2 regions of the Anabaena azotica SJ-1 genome follow, and region 2 is predicted to be linked to the other one. Evidence: riboswitches for the same ligand, from Rfam matches in the RefSeq annotation. Region 2 holds a riboswitch; the other holds the start of a gene.
What was found. A riboswitch is a leader RNA that binds a small molecule or an ion and turns the genes downstream of it on or off. The one in region 2 is predicted to bind cyclic di-AMP.

Region 1 (11,324 bases), 1.9 Mb from region 2:
TTCGTGTCCGTGCTTCCACAAATTTAACAGATGATAGTCGTGCTGTTATTGAGTTTGAAAGAAGGTTTTAACAGAGGAGGCAGAAGGCAGAAGGCAGAAGGCAGAAGGCAGGAGGCAGGAGGCAGGAGGCAGAAGGCAGAAGGCAGGAGGCAGAAGGTTATTTATTCTCCTCTGCTCCCCATCTCCCTGCTCCCCTGCTCCCCTGCTGTAGAAATGGGAACTATACCGTATGTTTACGGAAGTATGCGTTGAATTTATTTGAAATTCAGTGAAATAACTATGGTTTATTTAGCCTAATCTAAGGAAAATAATTACAGTCTTAAACAAATTATACTAACTCTGTTCATTTGGAATAAGGAGTTACTACAAAGGAATTGATATGGCAGCAAGTGAGTCCTCTGTGCAGTATGATGGTATGGAGCTAATACACTTATACCACCAAAAACCTTCAATTAAACTACGTAATCAACTTGTAGAAGTGCATAAGGGCTTAGTACGGAAGATGGCTTATAAGTTTATCCATCAATGTAATGAGCCTTATGAAGATTTAGAACAAATTGGTTATTTGGGTTTAATCAGGGCTATTGAACGTTTCAATCCTCACCAGGGATATGCGTTCAGTTCCTTTGCTATACCTTATATTCGCGGAGAGATACTGCATTTTTTGCGCGATCGCTCTACTTTATTAAAAATACCCCGTCGTTGGCAAGAACTTTACAATGCTGGGCAAAAAATTCGTAAACAGTTGACACTATCTCTAGGTCATCCTCCTAGAGAAATTGATATTGCCACCCAACTTAATATTTCTTTACAAGAATGGCAAGAATGTAAATTGGCTGTTCAAAACCGGATACCTTTAAGTTTAGATGCAACTACAGCTAACTACACTGATTATCAAATAACTTTAGGTGATATTCTTCCTTGTCCCCGTACTACTCTGCTTCAGCAACAGGAAGAGGAAAGATTACAACTCCAAGGGGCTATAAATATGTTAGATGATAAGCCTCGGATGGTAGTTGAGTTGGTCTTAGTTAAAGAATTGACTCGTAAGGATGCTGCTAAGAGAATTGGTACTAGTCCGATGACCGTTACGCGCTATCTACACAAAGGTGTGAAAGATTTGATTTGCTATTTGCAACCACCAGTGGAGTCAAAAGTCTTAAGTGCTTAGTTATTCTTCGTCTGAATCAGGATTGACAAGATTAGAGGATGAACAGGATTTTTTTGTCTTTATATCCTGTAAATCCTTAAATCCTCAACATCCTGATGCTGACATGAGACTATCTAGATTTTATATCAGCTTTAAGTCGTTAATTTATACAAACGCAAATCTTTTCTGGCATCAACATCAAATTTTAACCCAATCTCCATTCCTGGGGTTGTTTTAATCTCAGAAATTGACTCACCATTATGCTGAATACTCTTTATAGTAGCTTCTTGACAGTAGGATTTACCTACTAAAAATACACTATTTCCAACTGATAATGGATATTCTCTGTCTGCTGTTAAAATTGCAGCTTTAGGTTTTTTCAACCACTCTGTAATTTTACCAATTACTTGTGCTTGACCGATTGATTCTGATTCCTTCTTCTCAAGAACTCGCCACGTCACTAACTCACAGAGTGCTTGACATAAATTTTCAACAAAATCACATAATTCTAAGAGTGCGTTAGCTGCTAAAAAATCATCTATATTTGTTCCATGTGCTGCATCATTTCGATAACTAATTAATGTATTGAGTTCTTGTTCAGGAGTATTTTCATTTGCTCTAATCTCTTCAACAAAATATTTTATATCTCTATGTGTTAATATCCAACTCCAACTTTCAGAAATACCAGCATTGGCTAATAATCTTTCTAAGCTATTTTTACGTAAATTCTGTTCATGGAATAGAAAAGCCTCTGGTAATAGTTGATATTTATCTTCTCCAGATTCTCCATTCAATAAACCCAGCATAACTTGTTGTACAGATAGATTTTTATATCTATTATTATCTTCCTTCAATATTTCTTGCAGCAGTCTTCCTACTCCACTTTGGTGAGTTTTACGAATACTTTCGTTTAAGTCTGAATACTTTAGAGATAAACCTGGTAAAAGAATTAACCAATCTCGAATTAAGTCTTCTACAAAGGTTTCATAAATAGCATATAAACGAGTGACGACAGCACAATGATCATAAACACGCCAATCAGTTACTTCAGGAATATATTGAAACATATCATCGAGGATTGTTTTTGTTTCTTCAGAATATAAAGAAACATCTCCAAAAGCAATCTCTCGAATTTTCTCATTAGTTTTAATAATGGAACGAATTGTAGAAATATTAGCTTTTACAGCCATGAGCAGATTCTGAAACATTGCTTTTTACTCTGCTATGACTTGAGAGAGCATATCATCGAACAGTTTGATTCTCTCTTTTAGATCATCTTGCGTTTTTCCACCACCTGTAAAAAGCTTGGCTTCATCTTCTCTAAAAAGTCTCTTTGTTTCTTCGAGGAGTCTTGGCTTTCGAGCAACTAAACTATCTGCATCTGCCAAATGTCTACTAAAACTGACCATCACGGCATCATAATAAGCTTTGTATGATCTATCCTTCCAAGTATCAGACTGAGGATCAAAGGGCTTAAATAAGTTTTCTCTATATATTTGGTGAGCTAGATTTATAGTTTGGATGAAAATGTTTTTCAGAAATTCAATGTCTTCATCAGAAAACGACAGACTTTTCATCATATATAAGTCGAGAAATCCTTCCATACCCCTACTAAATTTATCGGTATTACGCAATGCAAAAAATCGCAAAACTAATTCTGCATCTTCCATCTTTTTATAGAGGTTATTTTTCAGAAGTTTTTCATCATCATTAATAGGAATATTCCAAGCTTCTGCAAATATTGGATTAGCTGATAAATCAAGTAATAATTGATTTAATTTGCCATAAAATGAAGAATTACGTATTTCCTGACGACTGAGTTTTACACCACCAGTGTTAACACGCTCAAATACAAGCTTTCTTAAAAATAATGCTTCTTCTGGACTAGATGTTGACTCTGTAATTAAAACTATCGTCGATATAGAGCGACGATCAATTCCTGCTTTAATTTTGGCTGGTAGTTCCTTGTAGGTACGTCCATTTAGTTCTGGCCAAAGTTCTAATCCTGTCAATTTAAGATCATTTTCATAGAAATCTCTCAGGGCAGTAATTCTCTGTTGACCATCCATGACTTCATAAACATTATATTCTTTCTCGTAAAGAATAATTGGTGGAACAGGAATATTAATCAAAAAAGACTCTATCAGTTGAGATTGCTTTTTTTTATCCCACCTATCTCTTCTTTGATAAAAAGGTCTAACATCCATGTATCCGGTTTTCTTTAATGATTCAACGAAAGTCGGAAGTTTTTCCCGGTTTAATTCAGTTAATATTCGTTGCTCACCCTTCTCATATTTATCATTTATTTCTTGATCAGACATAGTGACGTGGTTTAAAGAGGGTGTTTGTTCCCACATCATTTCTTCAGTTGGAGTTAGAAGTTGCATTGACTACATTCTCCATAATATTGATAAAAATAAATAAACCTATCTACAAATTAGCTTAACCTGATTTGTTAAGGGTTAAAACATAATTTACAGATAGGTCTAACAACTATCTAGATTTTATATCAGCGATCGCTCCCCTAGTCATCGCCGCAATAGCTTTATCCGTTGCTTTGGGTAGATGATAGTATTTACCTCCGGCTGTTTTGGCTAATTCCTTCGCAAAGCCAGTAGAGACAAACTTACTCTCTGTATCAATTACCAATAATTGCATACCAGCAGCGCGAATTCTGCCAGCAATATCTAGTAATTCGGCTTTGATATCTGGCTTTTCTCCTGGTTCTTGGGGTTCACCTAAAGAACGAGATAAAGGAATGTTACCACGACCATCAGTAATTGCTACGATGACAACTTGACCAATATCGCCTCCCATTTGGGCATTGATTCCCACCCGCACGGCTTGAGTTAAACCATGTGCCAAAGGTGAACCGCCACCACAGGGTAATCTTTCTAACCGATTTTTGGCTAAAGCAATGGAACGGGTAGGGGGTAATAAAACTTCTGCTTGTTCTCCCCGGAAGGGTATTAAAGATACTTGGTCACGGTTTTGATAGGCTTCGGTTAAAAGCTGCATGACTGCACCTTTTGCAGATTGCATTCGGTTTAAAGCCATTGAACCAGAAGCATCCACTACAAATACTACTAAAGCGCCGGCTTTTCTCACCAATCGCTTAGAACGCATATCTCCTTGTTCGACAATGACTTTTTTATCTGGTTGTCTAGCGCGTCGTGCTTTTTGATACGGTGCTGCGGCTCGCAATGTGGCATCTACGGCAATGCGTTTAACTTTGCCTTTGGGTATCATTGGCTTGATATAGCGTCCCCGGTCATCTGAGAAGATGATGCTGCGACTTCCAGATTTACCTTGCCGTTGTGCCATTTGGGTAAAATAAAGCACACTTGGGTCAAGGATTACCCCTTCTGGGTCAAAGATAAACTCTTCGGGAATCTCAGGTGGTTCTTGCTGTTCCTGTTCTTCCTGCTGTTCTTCCTGTTCTTCTTGTTCTTCTTCTTGCTGTTCTTCTGAGTCGTCTTGACTTTGGGGTGGTGGGGGAGGTGGTGGTGGTTGGTCTGGTGGTGGGGTTTGAATAATAGTTGTTCTGGGAACTATAACTAATTCTACAGCCCGACGTAAATCTTCGGCGTTGACGGTGTTGCGTCCTTCTAATGCTGCTGCGGCTTTTGCTACGCGCACTGCAAACAATTCTGCACGATGTCCTTCTACACCACCGCGAATGGCTTCATTAACCAGATAGATAATTTGTTCTTGGGTAATGGTGACTTCTTTTAACCATTCCCGTGCGAGGAGTATTTGGGTTTTGAGTGAGTCTATGTCTTCGCTGTATTGTTGCAGGAATTCTGTGGGAGATTTAGAATAGGCGATCGCTTGCTCAACTGCTTGTACTCTTTGATCTAAACCCAGAACTCCGTCTGCTGATAGTGCGATCGCAATTCTATCAAGTAAATGTTCTCTAAGCGTCCCTTCCTCTGGGTTATAAGTCGCAATAAACAACGGTTTGCAAGGATGTTGAAAACTTATCCCTTCCCGTTCAATTTGGTTGCGTCCGTCCGATAATACCGATAAAAGTTGATTACTAATTTGTTCATCTAATAAATTGATTTCATCCACATACAACACACCCCTGTTACCCGTGGCCAGTAAACCTGGTTGAAAAACCGTATCACCTTGTTTAACCGACTGTTCCACATCCACAGAACCTAAAAGTCGGTCTTCGGTAACACCAAGGGGTATTTGTACAAAAGGAACAGGAATAATTTCCGTTTCTATTTCCTGTCTTTGTTCAGCTAACAGTTTATCATCCCATTCTTCCGGGTGGTTCGGGTCACAGTTGCTAACAGAATCTTTAACAACTTCAATAGGTGGTAATAAAGCGTGAATTGCACGCGCCATCACAGATTTAGCCGTACCGCGACGGCCTGCAATCACCACACCCCCCAAACCAGGGTCCACTGCTGCTAACAGCAAAGCTATCTTAATTGCTTCTTGACCGACTACAGCTGTCAGTGGAAAAGCAGTCATTGTCGGGGTAATAGTAGGCGCAGGCATTGTTTCCTTAATAGTTATTATAGTTTTAGTCTAGCAATTTCTGGCACATTTAGAATATATATAAAAACAATTCCTAAAGAAGAAAGATGTATAACCACGATTCAAGTTAAACGCTTCACCCTAGAAAAATATCATCAACTTACGAAAATAGGCTTTTTTGATGAAGATAATCACATTCAACTTATAGCAAAGAAAAAATTATTGACCTTCGGAGATAAACATATGGTACAGCAATTCACACCAGACACTAAACCAGAAATCATCTACCCTGATAGTGATGGAAAACCAATGGCAGAAAATACAGAACACTATGAATGGATAGTTAAAATTAAAGAAAATTTAGAAATCTTATTTGCTTCAGAAAATGATGTATTCATAGCAGGTGACTTGCTTTGGTATCCAGTAGAAGGAAGTGTAAAAACCCGTCAAGCACCTGATGTCATGGTTATTTTTGGTAGACCAAAAGGTAGACGTGGTTCTTATAAACAATGGGAAGAAAATAATATTGCTCCCCAGGTGGTATTTGAAATTCTATCGCCAGGAAATCGTAGCCAAGAAATGGCGAGAAAGCTACTTTTTTATCATCGTTATGGAGTAGAAGAATATTATATCTATGAACCAACAACACTAGAATTAACCGGACTTATTCGCCAAAAAGAATGGTTAGAAGAAATTGAAGAAATTAATGGTTGGATAAGTCCACGTTTAGGAATACGTTTTGAGTTAACATCAGACAATTTAGAAATTTATTATCCTGATGGAAGAAAGTTTCTTACATCTCTGGAATTAAATCAACAATTGGAACAAGAACGTCAAAATTATCAAGACTTATTAGCAAAATTGCAAGCTAAAGGAATTGATATCAATACACTTTAAAAATCAGAAAAATTAGATCCCCGATTTCTTGAATTTGGGGATCTACAACTAACCAACCGCAAAACCTGTATATGGTCTCATTAAAGGTTCATGAAAAGCCAACACAATATCTGATTTTGGTACTCCTAATTTAACTAATTCATCTGCTATATCTATCTCAGTTCCATTATATTGAATCCAAATTTTACCATTTTTAACATCCAGATGTAAAACACAACCATACATCGGTCGGCGATTTTTCCAACCTGTATAAACAACCTGATAATGATCTCGTTCTTTATCAAAAATCAGTTGTGTTTCTACTTCCTCATCTGATGGACTTCCCTTAGCATATTCAATTAATAATTGTTGTATATATTGACGATATTTTTCTATTTTTTCCACAATACAATTACCTCATCATTTGGGTCATAAACTATTAGACTCAGTTGGAAATGTTCAATCACATCTACTACAAATGGCAATTGAAAAAATGTCTCATAAGGTGTTTTGGGAACTGCTAAATATAAAAATCTTTCAGGTTGTTGTTTTTTCAAAGCAAAACGATAGTTAAGAAACTGACCTAATGCTGTATGAAATTCAGAAATATTAGAGGAACTAATAAAGCTTTTAATCTCAACTGCGATCTTTTCTTCTCCTTTTTCAGCAGCTATCATTCTTTCTGCACCTAAGTCAATTTGCATATCAATCCTACCTGAGCGAATTCTCAAAGGGTCATCTGTTATCACCCAACTCTCTTTTTCTAATCCTTTTTTTACAGCATCATGGAAAATATCTTTAGCTGACATGAATTGATAATTTAGTCTTTTTATCTATTATAATAACAGTATTTCGCCATGTCTAACTTGAGTATTATTCCTCCTAATGCCTTTTGTAAATAAACGAATTACACATTGTAATATCATAAATGTTGTGGGGTGTGCATCCTGACCGCCCTTGCGTACTAAATTTTACATCTCTTGTATAGACAGCATCTTGTTAAAAACAGTAAAATTATATATTGTATAATTTCATCACACAGTCCAATGGCTATTAGTAATCACGAACGAATTAATAGAGCTTTAGCTACTCTATCGCAAGGATTATATTCCTATGTAGAAAAAGAAATGCGAACAATACATGGTGAACGTTGGTTATCAGTAGCTAAATCTTGTATATTTGACGATCTAACACTCAGAAGAAATCTAGAAGAAACTTTACAAGAAGATGTTTCAGTTCTGCTAAAATTAATTATTAAGCAGTGGGATAATGTTTTCAAGAAAAAACTAAGTAACGCTGAACGTGCTTTGGTCAGTGAGTTAATTGACGTGAGAAATAAATGGGCGCATCAATCAAGGTTTTCCACAGATGATACTTATCGCGCTCTTGATAGTATGACAAGAATTATGAAAGTAATTTCCGCCTCTGAACTAGATATTATTGAAAAGCAAAAACAAGAAGTTTTGAACATGCTTTCTCCAGAAAAAGCGGAAGAAGCTCGTATCAAAGAAAAATTATCTGAGGTACATAAACTTCTGATATTCTCAAATGAAAAACTTCTCCGTCAAGCATTAACCCACCGTTCTTATGTCAACGAAAACCCAGGAGAAGGAGAACACAACGAACGTTTAGAATTTCTCGGTGATGCTATTCTCAACTTCATCAGTGGACAATATCTGTATCGTTGTCATCCCGAAAAAGGAGAAGATGAATTAACTCGTCGTCGTTCTGGATTAGTAGAAGAAAAACAACTAGCAAAATTTGCCCTAGAAGTAGGTTTAGACTTCAGAATGAGATTAGGAAAAGGCACAATTAGAGATGGAGGTTTTCAAAACCCTAACCTACTCAGTAGCACATTTGAAGCTGTCGTTGGTGCATATTATTTAGATAATAATTGCGATGTTGAACCACTCCGAGCTATTATTGAACCATTATTTGAATCTGTCTCAGAACACATTGTAGAACCTCGTTCAAATGTTGATTCCAAAAACCGATTTCAAGAATGGGTACAAGCTCAAGGTATCACAAATCCTCCCAAATATGTAACAGAACAAATAGGGGGACCATCCCACGCACCAGAGTTTAGAGCTAAAGTATTAGTAGAAGGTGAAGAATACGGTGAAGGTAAAGGACGCAATAAAAAAGAAGCAGAAAAGGCTGCGGCTGAAGATGCGTTAGCTAGATTGAAAAAATGAGGCTTATTGGCTTAATAACTGTTAATTTCAAACAAAGACGTAAGATTATTCTTAATGTCTTTGTATTTACCCTCACGAAATATGTTTATTGTACAGCGAAAAATGAATTGAACCGCTTGATGTAAGTAGGTAAGTAACTAATTTATATTTTCTATACTGATGTTATTACTGTTAATCAATGTTATATTTTCGCTATTACTATTAATTGTGAGTAAGTCAGCCTAATCCAACGCATCAGAGTCAACAGCGTGGGAACGGAGGAACCAAGTTTTGGGGCGTATTTTTGTTTTGATAGGTTAATAAATTTTTAACTAAATGTTAGAAAATAAGCCAAAATCGAGCAAAAAGGGGTATCTCTCAACCCTAGTCCGTCAGCTAACTTCGTAGGCATTGAGAGGAGACTGAAGAGACAGCATTTTGATAATGTTTTGATCTCATCAGTGTCCAAGGCTGGTACTGCTCAGTTTCAGTGTATCTGTGCTGAACTCTGTTGAGGTTACAATATGATTTTGCAACTAAATTTAGCTGCAATCTTTGCAGTTGCTGGACAATTTGCTTGGAAAAAAGCAAAACCTGTCATTTTTCGGAATGAGTTTTTATTGCCTGTTGTGGGGTTTTCGGGAATAATTTTACTGTGGTGGATAGTAGCACTTGCTAATCATGAATTAATGCCTACACCACCAGAAGCTTTAATAGCCAATCTTGACTACATCTTAAATCCCTTTTATGAACGAGGTCCTGGTAATTTAGGAATTGGTTGGTTATTATTAGCCAGTTTACGCCGGGTAATATTAGGTTTTAGCTTGGGTGCATTAGTAGCAATTCCCTTGGGCTTTTTAATTGGGATGTCTAGACCAGCAATGTTGGCTTTTAATCCCATTATTCAGATATTTAAACCAGTCTCACCCTTAGCTTGGTTGCCGATTTCTTTAGCTATCTTCAATTTGGCTGATCCTTCAGCTATTTTCGTTATTTTTATTACTTCCCTTTGGCCAACTATTATTAATACAGCCTTGGGAGTTGCTAGTGTTTCCAAAGATTATTTAGATGTGGCACGAGTGTTGGAAATGCCACGTTGGCGGCAGATGATCAAAATTATTTGGCCTGCCAGTTTGCCCTATATTTTTACAGGGTTGCGAATTAGTTTAGGCATTGCTTGGTTGGTAATTGTGGCTGTAGAAATGTTGACGGGTGGTGTTGGAATTGGGTTTTTTGTTTGGGATGAATGGAGTCGTTTAAATCTCAGTTCTGTATTTTTGGCTGTGTTTGTAATTGGCTTAACTGGCTTAATTTTAGATTATGCTGTGGGTAAGCTTCAAGAGTTAGTTACTCATCGTCCAGGAAGTTTGAAGTAGAAAAAATTATTTACAGCTATGGCAGGCAAGATGTCTGTCCCACATTGAAAAATAAAACTGCAAGATGCAATGCAAGTTTGCATTTGAGTGTCAACTTATTAATGATTGTGATAGATGGAAGGCTACAAAGCTTATCCAACAATTTTGGCAATATCTAAAATCCCAAATCGGGCGTTGCATAATTGCAGGATGAAATCGTTAAATTCAAGCTAGAAAACTATTTCTGTTTGCACCTTTGCTGAAGATAAAAATTATCCCATTAATCAGCAGCACGAAAAATCTAAAATCCGAAATTGTATACAATTATGAGTGAAAATCATTGGACGAGAAGAGATTTTATTAAGGGAATAGGTGCAACGACTGCGGGTTTAGCGTTGTCATCTTGTGCTATTTCTGGAGATAGGTCTGCTAAAGGACTGACAGAAGCAGCCTTAGCTGTAGAACAGGTAGTTAGACCCCAAGATTTAGAAAAACCCGATATTACAGTTGGTTATGTACCTGTTAATGATTGTGCGCCATTTGCGATCGCCTGGAAAAAAGGATTTTTCCGCAAATATGGCTTAAACGTTAAACTCAACCGCGAAGCTAGTTGGGGAAACTCCCGCGACGGTCTGATTTTTGGTCGTCTTGATGCTGCACCCGTCGTCTCCGGTGCTGTCACCAACGCCCGCATAGGTGCAGAAGGCGCACGTCATGCCCCCCTATGTGCAGCCATGACCATACACCGTCACGGTAACGCCATGACCATGAACAAAGAGATGTGGGACTTTGGCATCCGTCCTTGGTACGAATATCAACAAAAATATGGTGACGGTGCTTTAGAAGCCTTTGGCAGAGACTTCCGTGGCTATTTTGACAAACAACCCCCAGAAAAGAAAATTTGGGCAGTAGTTTTGAGTTCGGCTATTTACGAATACTTTGTTCGCTATATATCTGCGGCTGCTGGTGTAGATCCCCTGAAGGAATTTCGGGTCATCATCGTTTCCCCACCGCAAATGGTGACAAACATGAGAATTGGCGCTATGCAAGCTTACATGGTAGCCGAACCTTGGAACACCAGAGCAATTCAAGGTAACGAAGGTATCGGTTTTACATTCGCTCAAGGTAAAGAAGTTTGGCAAGGACACCCAGACAGACTACTAGGAGTAATGGAATCTTTTATCGTCAATTATCCCAAAACTTACCGTTCTTTGGTGAAAGCAATGATAGAAGCTTGTCAATATTGCAGTAAACCCGAAAATCGCCAAGAAGTAGCCG
Region 2 (11,324 bases):
TGTCAATCAAAGCATTTTCTGTTGCTGAACCAGTAACTACATATTCATCACCATTTTTTTGACTAATTTGACTTTCATTACAAAGAACTGAAACATGAATTAATTTTAATAATTCATTGTAGATATAGGGATTAATAGTTTCTTCCCCAGCAAGAAAATCTCCATTAGTTACTTGAATATGTTTACTGTCGGTGACAATTTCCACTACCGACATTTTATTTTCTGTGAGTGTCCCGGTTTTATCTAAACAGATTGTCTGCACCGACCCTAACGCTTCTACTGCATTTAAACTACGGACAAGAACGTGATTTTTTCGCATATCGCGAATGCCCAAAGCTAGGGTAGTAGTGGCAATTGTTGGTAAACCTTCGGGAACTGCTGCGACTGCTAAAGATATAGAGGATTGCAACATTGGCAATAAACCATATCCTCGTAAGATTCCCATAGCAAAGACTAAACCACATAATCCCATACCGATGAAAACAATTTGACTACCTACTTGATCTAATTGTTTAGCAAGGGGAGTTTGGATTGTGGTTGCTTCACCAACTAGTTGCTGAATTTTGCCCATTTCGGTAAAATTGCCTGTAGCAACTGCCACTGCTAATCCTTTTCCATTGATAACTAATGTGCCTTTATAAATCATGTTTAAACGATCTGCTAAAGGCACATCTTCACCATTTAAAGATGTAGTTATTTTAGTTATAGGCAGACTTTCTCCAGTTAAAGCAGATTCATCAACATTCAAATTATCTGCTGCAATAATGCGGGCATCTGCGGCAATATAGCTACCAGGTTTAAGAACTAAAATATCTCCTAAAACTACATTTTCTGTGGGAATTGCTGTTTGATTACTATCTCTAATTACCAAAGTTGATTTTTCAGCCCGATTTTTTAGGGAATTAATAATGCGTTCTGACTGACTTTCTGTAGCATAACCAATAGCAGCATTTAATCCCACTACACCCAAAATTACTACAGCATCAATCATGCCCCCAGTAGCAATAGAAATTCCAGAGGCAATAATTAGTAAAGCCACTGGCAATGATTTAAATTGCTCAAGTAACATAGCTAGTTCAGAACGTTTCACTGTTGTTGATAACAGATTTTTTCCATATTTTTTGAGGTTATTATTAGCTGTTTCATTGGATAATCCTGAGATATTTGCAGTATTTAATGCTTTTAAAACCTTGTCTACTGCCATCAAATGCCAGTCTTTGGTTTCTTGCTGATGCTTGACAGCAAGTGGTTGATGTTTTGTAGCTTTGGCAGTTTTTACTAATTTATTACTATGATCAAAATCGGAATCGGACTTATCTTTATAATCAAATAAGACCTTATGAATTAAAAATTCTATTTTTTTATAGCTTATATTCTGATCAAAAATAACCAAAATATTGCTAGTTAATATATTAGCAGAAACATATTTTATTTCCGCAAAATTTATAAGCGATCGCTCTAAATAATTTTTCAGAGATGGTGAGCGATAAAGTTCTTTAATTTTAAATCTAGTTCTCCCTTTGATACTCGCGTGTATTGCTTGAATCACTACTTTTTTGCTCCTGAAATTCCATGGAAACAGTATTAATTGATAAGTTCGTTAATTGCTCTTCATCTTCATAATTCAGTCTTGTAAAAATATCGAAAGCATACCAAGCCAATATATACCAAGGGGCATCTTCCAGTTCTAGTCCTTTTCTAAACAGTTGTCTAAGGGAAAGTAAGGCAATTCCTAGAGGTAATATCACCCGCAAATCAGCAACACCATTTGTCATTCTCTCCACATCAGCATTTATATCAGATATGATATTAATCAAATCTTGAGCCACTTCTGATTTACCATTTGTGACATGATTCGGGTAAATACTAGAGCTAAAACTATCTGGTTTTTCTTTTCTAGCATCAGCTGTTGCTTTTTCAAATACTTCCCCTATTTGTGCAACTGCATCCTTAAATTTTTCAGAAAAAAGAATACTATCTTTAATAGTATTTTGAACTACAGGTTGTTTCACTGCTGACGCAATAGGTAGAATTAGTGGTGAAAAAATTATTGCTGTCAAACCTTCAACAATTGTGTCTAATGTAGATGCCATTTTTTAATCTCCATTATTATCACAAGTTCTAATCCCTATATAAGTATAATTAAACAACAATCTCTTGACCTCAGCCTCAAGTTACAGAATTATTTATTCACTATTATCCAAAATGAATATTTTGATTACAAAAATATCTCTGGGGTTATATACCATATAGCTTATTTGTTGAGGAATTATACCTTTAGATTCATGTAATCGGAATCTAAAAATATTCATACTAAAAAAATAGTTGATAACCAGTAAACCTGGTTTTACTCCTCAACCGTTACTTACTAAAAACAAATCAATGACAAATTCAAACGACAGTAATCAACAAATTAATCAGTTACGCACACTGATTAAAGACATTGAATATGTAATGTTAACTACAGTCGATGATGATGGTAGTTTACATAGTCGTCCTATGTCTATCTTTAGTGAAATAGATGCTGATGGCATACTCTGGTTCTTTACCTCTGCTGATTCTCATAAAGTATTTGAAATTGAACATCGTCAACAGGTGAATGTGAATTTTTCTTCACCTGATAAACAGAGATATGTTTCTATTTTAGGTACAGCAGAAATAGTAAGAGACAGGAATAAATTACAAGAAAAATGGCAACCCAAATTACAAACTTGGTTTCCTCAAGGAATAGATGAAGCTAATTTAGCTTTGCTAAAAGTGAATATAAATAAAGCAGATTATTGGGATAGTCCATCTAGTTCTAGATCACAAACAATTAATTTGTTAGAACTTGTACACCGTTAATTTAAATTCAAAATATCTCCTACCTTCGGCACGGCTTTGCCTAACGGAGACGCTACGCGAACAAAATTCCAAATAAATCCTGTGGATCTGTTGTTAGATTTTTGAGGATTTGTATAAGGCAATTATGGGGAAATCGAATCATGAACAAACAACCAATTGTCATGGCAGTTTTGTTAACATCCAGCTTATTTACCATTACTTATGGACACAAAATTGCTTTATCTCATCCAAATTTAATACCCATGCAATTGACTCAAAATAATGTAAATCAGAGTGACCAGCAGTTTATCACTAAAGTTGCTCAGGGTAATTTAGCGGAGATTGAATTAGGACGACTAGCAGAGCAAAAAGCTGAAAGTAATGAAGTAAAAGAATTTGGCAGACGTATGGTTGCAGATCATACGCAATTCAATCAAGAACTTCAAGACTTGGCTAATCAAAAAGGTGCTAATTTTCCTTCAGATATTGGTAAAGAAAATAAAAGAATAAAAACCAATTTAGAAAAGTTGTCTGGTGCTGATTTTGATAAAGCATACATCCAGCAGATGGTAGCAGATCATAACAAAGATATTGCTTTATATCGTCGTCAATCTCAACAAGGTGATGATGAAGATTTGAAAAATTGGGCAACAAAAAATTTGCCTCTTTTGGAAGAACATTTACGTCTAGCTCGTTCTATTCAAGATAATCTCACAGGACGTGGTAGAAAATAATGAAGGCAGAAGGGATGATTAGTGAAAAATTGTTAATTCTTCATAGTTTGTAGTTGGCACTGAATCACTAACTACAAACTTTTATTTTTATTGATTTTTAGTTGGCACTAGTTACCCCGTTCATTTTGTGGATGAGATTTTTCGACATACTGAATTAAGCTTTCTGCCATTTCTACAGAGGCAATAATTAATTGCTGTTCCATATTTCCATAACCTCCTGCATCACTAAGTTGGGGGTAAATGTGGGGATTAGATAGCATAGCTGCCAGTAATTGAGATGCAGTTTTTTTCAATTCATCAGTTTGTGTGTTCATACACCTATTCCTGCCAGTCTAATGGCGGTTCTACAAGCGTTTCTGAGGATTTACCAACACGCACACCAGGTTTATCAACTATTTTTACGGTGCTGGCTTGGGGTCCTTCTTCACCTTGTTCCCAAGAAAAATTTACACCGGTGCCAATTTCTAAACGGTCAAAGTCATTATGTAAAACGCTATTGTGGTGAAAATATATTTCTTGACCATCTAAAGTTTTCAGAAAACCATAGCCATTTTCTCGAAATAACTTAGTCACAAAAGCTGTATTTTCTTGCGCTTCAGTATGTCTGTTAGCTTGTTCACTTGGACGTTGCCGTTGAGTAATTTTAGTTAACTGCTGACGCATGGCATCAAAGGTTTCTCTAATTACTGCTTCTAGCGGTTGATATTGGATACCTTCACCGGGATTTTTTTCTGCTGCTAGTTCATGACCAGGGGGAATTGTGAGATCAATTCTGACTCGATATGGAGAACCCGTCCGCGGTCGGTCATGTATTTTTTCAATGGCAATGTGACAGCTATTGATGTAATTACAAATATGCTCTAATTTGGCAATTTTTTCATGAACTAAATTATCAATTGCTTCTGATTTATCTAGATTACGATAGGTTATTTCTGGAGGAATTTTCATGCTTTTTTAATCCAAATCATAGATGGGCTATATTATTTGAATAGTGTGCTTCTTTTTATCTTCATTTTTTGTTTTACTTAACTACAGGATGGGTTTAAGTGTAATTACAGCGATTTTCAGGCAAATGAACCACAAAACAATCTTTAAAATCCTTGTAGAGAAGTGTAGAGAAGTTGTATGTAACGTCTCTACTTTGGTATAATTAGGTGAAACCTGCTGTAAGTTTTCGCTGTTATTATCATTAGCTAATTTTAGCTAAATAAAAAAATCTTTATATCTAACTAAGGTGAAGATATTTTTTAATCTATGTATATACCATAGGACTTACGCAAGTGTCACACCAAACATCTATTTTATGGTGCGTCAGGTATCAAATATCTGTTTATTTGCAGGATTTATGAAGTCTGACGCACCCTACTAATATGCCATTTGCGTAAGTCCTGTACCATAAGAAGGAATTTTCAGATCCTCCTAAATCCCCCTTAAAAAGGGGGACTTTGACTCTAGTTCACCCCTTGTTAAGCTGCAAAAATCTGAGGTTGGTTTTGATATTGTTCTGCTGCTTGCATCATCAGCCGCAGATAAAGTTGAGATAGTCGAGAAGCCACACTATTCCAGCTAAAAGCAATTTCTACCCGTTCGCGTCCAGCTACACCTAATTCGTCACGCCAAGATGGATTAGCAAGTATGCGGTCAATAGCATCTGCAAAAGCTAAGTCGTTTTTGGGGGGAGCGAGTAAACCTGTAACTTCTGGTACAACTGTAAATTGCAATCCACCGACATCACTAGCAACAACGGGAGTCTGACTAGCCATTGCTTCAATAGCCACTAACCCAAAAGGTTCGTAGTGACTAGGAACAACGCAGACATCAGCGGCAGCGTAATAGTAAGGGAGGATGCTATGATCTAGGCTACCAGGAAAGATGGTTATATCTTCGAGTCCTAGTTCTGCAACAATGTTGGTAATGCGATCGCACTCCATGCCATCAATGTAACCAGGACGACTACCACCACCAATTACTAGTTTCAGCTTTCCCTCACCTCTAAACTTAGACTGGGAAATGGCTTTGACCAGAGTTTCAATTCCTTTGCGCCTATCAAAACGCCCAACATAAAAAACCATTTTGGCATCAGGGGCAATTCCTAGCTTTTCCCTGGCTTCTAACCTGGGAAGTCCACCAAATTTCTGAAGATCAGTACCACAGGGAATCATTTCTGTTCGTCCCCTGTGAGAAACTAGTATTCGCAGATGCTTTTGTTCCTGGGGACTGGTAGCAACCACACGGTCTGCTGTTTCCAAACAGGCTTTTTCCACTGCTAACCTTTGGATAGCAATCACGGGAATATGACCCACACTTCTGTATTTAACTGCCCCTAGAGAGTGGTAAGTATGCACTTGAATCAGTGGTTGACGTTTTTTCAGTTCCATACCCACCCAAGCAGATAACCAGTAGTTGGTATGCACTATGGGATAATATAATCCTTGCTGCTGTTGGAATTTCTGAAATTCAGCCACAAATTCCGGTAGATAGTCAAACAAATGATCTCGTCCAATAAACTCTGCTGGCCCAGCATTTAACCGAATGGTGCGACAGTTGGGATGATGGGGTACGATTGTTGCTTGTCTCGGACTACTGCGACGAGTGAACATATCCACTTGCCAGCCTTGTTCCGCTAAAGCCATACCTACTTGATGCACATAAACATTCTGACCCCCAGCTTCTTCTTGACCAGTTTTTGCAGATGGATCACCATCAACGGAAATAAGCGCAATCCGATTTTGTATAGTCTGGAACATAGTTGAGTTTCACCTCAAGGCAACTAATCCTGCCACAGACGCTAGAATTGAAGGTATGATTATCCTCTCCTCAAAGGTCGAGGGCAGGTAAAACGAAGCGCAAAGTTACCAGCCAAGGATACTGACGAGAACAGGACATTACTTGTAATAATGTTGCTCGTTCAGTCTCCTCCCAATGCCGACGAAGTTAGCTGACGGGCTAGAACTGAGAGATGTTCTTCTTCTATAGATTGTGGATTTCAAATTCCGAAATCTAGAAAGATTAGCCCCAAATTTGGTTCCTCCGTTCCCAGTTGTCCTAATACATAGCTTAGGGATTGGGATTAGGCAGACTGATTAATTGTCCTAGAAAATATAACAGGTAATTTTCCAGGAGTCAAGGGGTGTAAAGAACAAAATTTATGGCTGGGCTGGGTTATAGCGTTTCTCTTTAAAGCAACAGATGTTGTGGTGGCTCAAGAGTAGGCAAAAGGGAAAATAAATGATGAATGCGGCGATCGCTGCGCTCAAATAAGAGACCAGCTAAGTTCCATATACTAGTTCCGTATCAATGGATACGTAAATAATACGGGAGCAAGGTCACGCCCCGTGTTTTTAAACCAGGGTAGAAAAGTAGTGGTGTTAGAATAAATCGTGGTTTGTTTAAAACTTTAACCGGAATCAAGATAAATGCGGACTGTAATGGGGCTGCAAATATTATCCGTAAAGTAGCGATGATGGCTAAGTTTGATTTAGCCCGAATCAGTAGAGGTTGTTTAAGTCAGCCTAAGAAAGTCTTTTTATGGACTCTTCGGAAATCCCCGCGTCTAGCCTTCGGGGGCAAGCAACAGACCGGGGAAGCTTAACCAGCACCGTGATTCGAGGGCTGTAACTGTGACCCATGAGATAAACTTTAATATCTCTGAAAATCTCTTTATCGGCAATGGTGAAATGGCGGCACTCATGCGATCGCACGATTGGTCGCAAACATCGCTCGGTGCGGTCGAAACTTGGTCACAAAGCTTGAAAACAGCCGTGCGAATTATGTTAACCTCTCGCCAAGCCATGTTTGTTTGGTGGGGTAACGACCTGATCAACCTGTACAACGATGCTTACAGAGCCATTCTCGGAGGCAAACATCCAGAGGCACTTGGTCAAAAAGCTGCTGTCGTCTGGCAAGAAATTTGGGATCAAATAAGTCCTCGTGCAGAAACAGCACTATTCCAAAATCAAGGTACTTACGATGAAGCCTTGCTGCTAATTATGGAGCGCAATGGCTACCCAGAGGAAACCTACTACACTTTTTCCTATAGCCCTGTTCCCAATGATGACGGCAGCACCGGGGGGATTATTTGTGCCAATACGGACGATACACCCCGGATCATTGGAGAACGCCAGTTAGCATTATTAAAGGAATTGGCAGCCAAAACGGTAGAAGCTCGTACATTTGATGAAGCCTGCACTTTCAGCGCCAACTGTTTGGCAACCAATCCCTACGACCTGCCGTTTGCGATGATTTATTTGCTTGATCCTGCTCGACAATGCGTGGTTTTAGCTGGAACTTGCGGAATTGAGCGAGGGCATTTAGCTGTTCCTGAAATTGTTGCGCTTGATGATGATTCGCTCTGGCACTTTGCAGAAGTTTTGACAAGCCATAAACCGTATTTGATTTCTGATTTAGAATCACTATTTCGTGACCTGCCAACCGGAGCATGGAATCGCTCACCCCATCAAGCTGTGGTATTGCCAATCCCACCATCGGGACCGACGGGTAAAGCGGGTGTATTGGTGGCGGGTTTAAACCCATTCCGGCTGTTTGACGATAACTACCAAGGATTCCTGAATTTGGTGTCAGCGCAAATTGCTGCCAGTATTGCCAATGCTCAGGCGTATGAGGAAGAACGCAACCGTGCAGAAGCTTTAGCTGAACTCGATTACGCCAAAACCACTTTCTTTAGCAATGTCTCCCACGAATTTCGGACTCCCTTAACTCTCATGTTGAGTCCGTTAGAGGAGCTATTAGCAGCAGATGACCTGTCAGAAGGGCAGCGGCAGCAGGTCGTTTTGATACATCGCAATGGATTACGTTTATTAAAACTGGTAAATACACTACTAGATTTTTCGCGCATAGAAGCGGGAAGGGTACAAGCTGTATATGAACCCACTGACTTAGCCACTTTTACCGCCGAATTAGCCAGTGTCTTTCGTTCGGCAATCGAACAGGCAGGCTTACAGTTGATTGTCACCTGTGAGCGACTATCAGAACCCGTCTACATAGATCGGGAAATGTGGGAAAAGATTATTTTCAACCTGCTCTCCAATGCCTTTAAGTTTACTTTTGATGGAGCGATCGCTCTCACCTTGCGACAAGTAAAAAACCAGGTGGAATTGAAAGTCAGTGATACAGGAATTGGCATTCCTCAAGCAGAATTGCCCCTATTGTTTGAGCGGTTTCACCGAGTCGAAGGAGCGCGGGGCAGAACTCAAGAAGGCTCAGGCATTGGACTAGCATTAGTGCAGGAGTTAGTGCGGCTGCATGGTGGTCAGGTGCAGGTTGAAAGTGTGGAAGGCAAAGGTACAACCTTTACTATCACCATTCCCACCGGCAAAGCCCATTTACCCCACAATCGCATTCAGGCAACACGAACCTTAGCTTCCACCGCATTAGGTGCAGCCCCTTACGTGGAAGAAGTTTTGCGCTGGCTACCGGAAGAGGCAGGGGAGCAGGGCGCAGGGGGCAGGGAAGAATTTTACCCATCACCTATCACCTGTCCACTGTCACCTGTCACCTGTCACCTGTCACCTTCCTCTCCTCGCATTCTCCTAGTTGATGACAACGCTGATATGCGGGAGTATGTGAAGCGATTGCTGAGTAGTCAATATGTGGTAGAAACTGCTACTGACGGCATAGCGGCATTAGAGGCGATCGCTCATCATCTACCGGATTTGGTACTGACGGATGTGATGATGCCCCGTTTGGATGGCTTTGGTCTGCTCAGTGCTTTGCGGAGTAACCAGCATACCCGCGAAATTCCTATCATTTTGCTGTCTGCTAGAGCCGGAGATGAAGCAAAAGTCGAAGGATTAGAAGCTGGAGCCGATGATTATCTAATCAAGCCCTTTTCTGCCCGTGAATTGTTAGCACGAGTCGAGGCAACTTTAAAACTGGCGCAACTGCGGCGAGATGCCATGCAAAAAGAGCAGTTGCTACGACTGGAAGCAGAAACGGCCAAGCAAAAAATCGAAACTATTTTATCGAGTATTAATGACGGGTTTTATGTCCTCGATCGCCACTGGTGTTTCACCTATGCCAATGATCGCTCTTGCCAGATCATGAAAATGGAGCGTGAGCAGATTCTCAATCACAGCTTATGGGACTTGTTTGCAGATACCATTAGCACTGATATTTACATTCAATTTCAGCGGGCATTCAGTGAACAAACGCCCCTCCAGTTTGAGTATCTTTACACCACCTGGAATCGTTGGTATGAACACCGAGTTTATCCTTCGCCCGATGGACTGACGGTTTTCGTCACAGATATTAGCGATCGCAAACAAGCGGAACTGGAAGTCCAAAAATTTGTTTCCTTTGCCGATAACAGCACGGAATTTATCGGGATGTGCGATATGAATTTTGTACCGTTTTATGTCAATAAAGCAGCCAGGCAGTTAGTTGGGCTAGATGACACACAGCAATATAGCGAAACTCCAGTCAGGGAATTTTTCTTTCCTGAAGATCAGGATTTTATCGTCAATGAATTTTTCCCCCGTGTTTTTCGTGAGGGAAAGGCTGAAGTGGAAATTCGTTTCCGTCATTTTAAGACTGGTGAACCATTGTGGATGATTTACAACGTTTTTCACATCACAAACGCGAAAAATCAGCCGATTGGTCTAGCAACTGTTAGCCGCAACATTACGGATCGCAAACAAGCGGAACTGGAACGCGAACGTCTACTTGCCCGTGAACACCACTACATCAACCAATTGCAGGGATTGACCACCGCAGCAGTAGCAATCCATAATTCTGCCCTTTCCGTTGAACAAGTTTTGCAGGTAATCACGGATCAGGCAGCATCTATTATTGGTGTTCACCAATCTGTCACCAGCATGACGATTGACCAGAATTGGTCACAGGCAATTACCGCTATCTATTTGTCTGACAAGTATGCTCAGTGGCAAAATTACGATCAAAAGCCAGATGGGTCTGGTATCTATGCCTTGGTGTGTCGCCTGAATCGCCCAATTAGGATGACCCAAACCGAATTAGAGGCACATCCTTTTTGGCGAGGCTTTGGCAAAGAGGCAAAAAACCATCCTCCCATGCGCGGCTGGATGGCTGCTCCCCTGGTAGGACAGGACGAACAAAATATCGGGTTGATTCAACTTTCCGACAAATATGAGGGTGATTTTACCGAAGCTGATGAAGCAATTCTGATGCAGTTAGCGCAAATGGCATCTGTCGCCGTGGAAAATGCCCAGTTATATCAAGCAGAACAGCAAGCACGGTCAGCAGCAGAAGCATCACGGGAAGAAGCCCAAGCGGCCAACCGGATTAAAGATGAATTTTTAGCGGTGTTGTCCCATGAATTGCGATCGCCACTCAATCCCATCCTTGGTTGGTCAAAACTGCTGCAAAACAGTAAACTAGATGAGTCAAAGACAAAGTTAGCTCTGGCAACTATTGAGCGTAATGCCAAGCTGCAAGCTGAATTGATTGAAGATTTGCTCGATATTTCCCGGATTTTGCAAGGCAAGCTCCATCTGACAATCAGCCCGATTAATTTAGCATCAATGATTCAAGCGGCGCTGGAAACCGTGCGACTGGCGGCAGAAGCTAAATCTATTCAGATAGAGGCAAACCTTGATTCTAAAGTGGAAAAGGTTTTGGGTGACTCAACCCGCTTGCAGCAAGTAGTTTGGAACTTGCTTTCCAATGCCGTTAAATTTACACCCGCAGGTGGTCGGGTTAAGGTGCTATTAGAACAGGTTGACAATCAAGCTCAAATTACTATCAGTGACACCGGAAAAGGCATTTCTCCTG

Region 1: another riboswitch for cyclic di-AMP. It lies ahead of ntrB (nitrate ABC transporter permease); the one in region 2 lies ahead of ACLLO5_RS13520 (glycosyltransferase).

What each region holds. Positions count from the first base shown of each region.
Region 1 covers NZ_CP178454.1:4,949,039-4,960,362, forward strand. The annotation lists gene ACLLO5_RS21460 (translocation/assembly module TamB domain-containing protein) at 1-71, shown strand, start outside; gene ACLLO5_RS21465 (RNA polymerase sigma factor SigF) at 380-1,171, shown strand; gene ACLLO5_RS21470 (MAE_28990/MAE_18760 family HEPN-like nuclease) at 1,303-2,358, opposite strand; gene ACLLO5_RS21475 (DUF262 domain-containing protein) at 2,365-3,537, opposite strand; gene bchD (magnesium chelatase ATPase subunit D) at 3,644-5,662, opposite strand; gene ACLLO5_RS21485 (Uma2 family endonuclease) at 5,885-6,538, shown strand; gene ACLLO5_RS21490 (XisI protein) at 6,587-6,922, opposite strand; gene ACLLO5_RS21495 (XisH family protein) at 6,910-7,326, opposite strand; partial or broken gene ACLLO5_RS21500 (Swt1 family HEPN domain-containing protein) at 7,645-7,878, shown strand; gene rnc (ribonuclease III) at 7,987-8,712, shown strand; cyclic di-AMP (ydaO/yuaA leader) riboswitch at 8,921-9,117, shown strand; gene ntrB (nitrate ABC transporter permease) at 9,216-10,067, shown strand; gene ACLLO5_RS21515 (ABC transporter substrate-binding protein) at 10,373-11,324, shown strand, end outside.
Region 2 covers NZ_CP178454.1:3,047,834-3,059,157, forward strand. The annotation lists gene ACLLO5_RS13490 (HAD-IC family P-type ATPase) at 1-1,549, opposite strand, end outside; gene ACLLO5_RS13495 (DUF5132 domain-containing protein) at 1,509-2,093, opposite strand; gene ACLLO5_RS13500 (pyridoxamine 5'-phosphate oxidase family protein) at 2,383-2,844, shown strand; gene ACLLO5_RS13505 (DUF4142 domain-containing protein) at 2,985-3,557, shown strand; gene ACLLO5_RS13510 (hypothetical protein) at 3,665-3,871, opposite strand; gene ACLLO5_RS13515 (HPF/RaiA family ribosome-associated protein) at 3,876-4,505, opposite strand; gene ACLLO5_RS13520 (glycosyltransferase) at 5,024-6,304, opposite strand; cyclic di-AMP (ydaO/yuaA leader) riboswitch at 6,466-6,644, opposite strand; gene ACLLO5_RS13525 (ATP-binding protein) at 7,235-11,324, shown strand, end outside.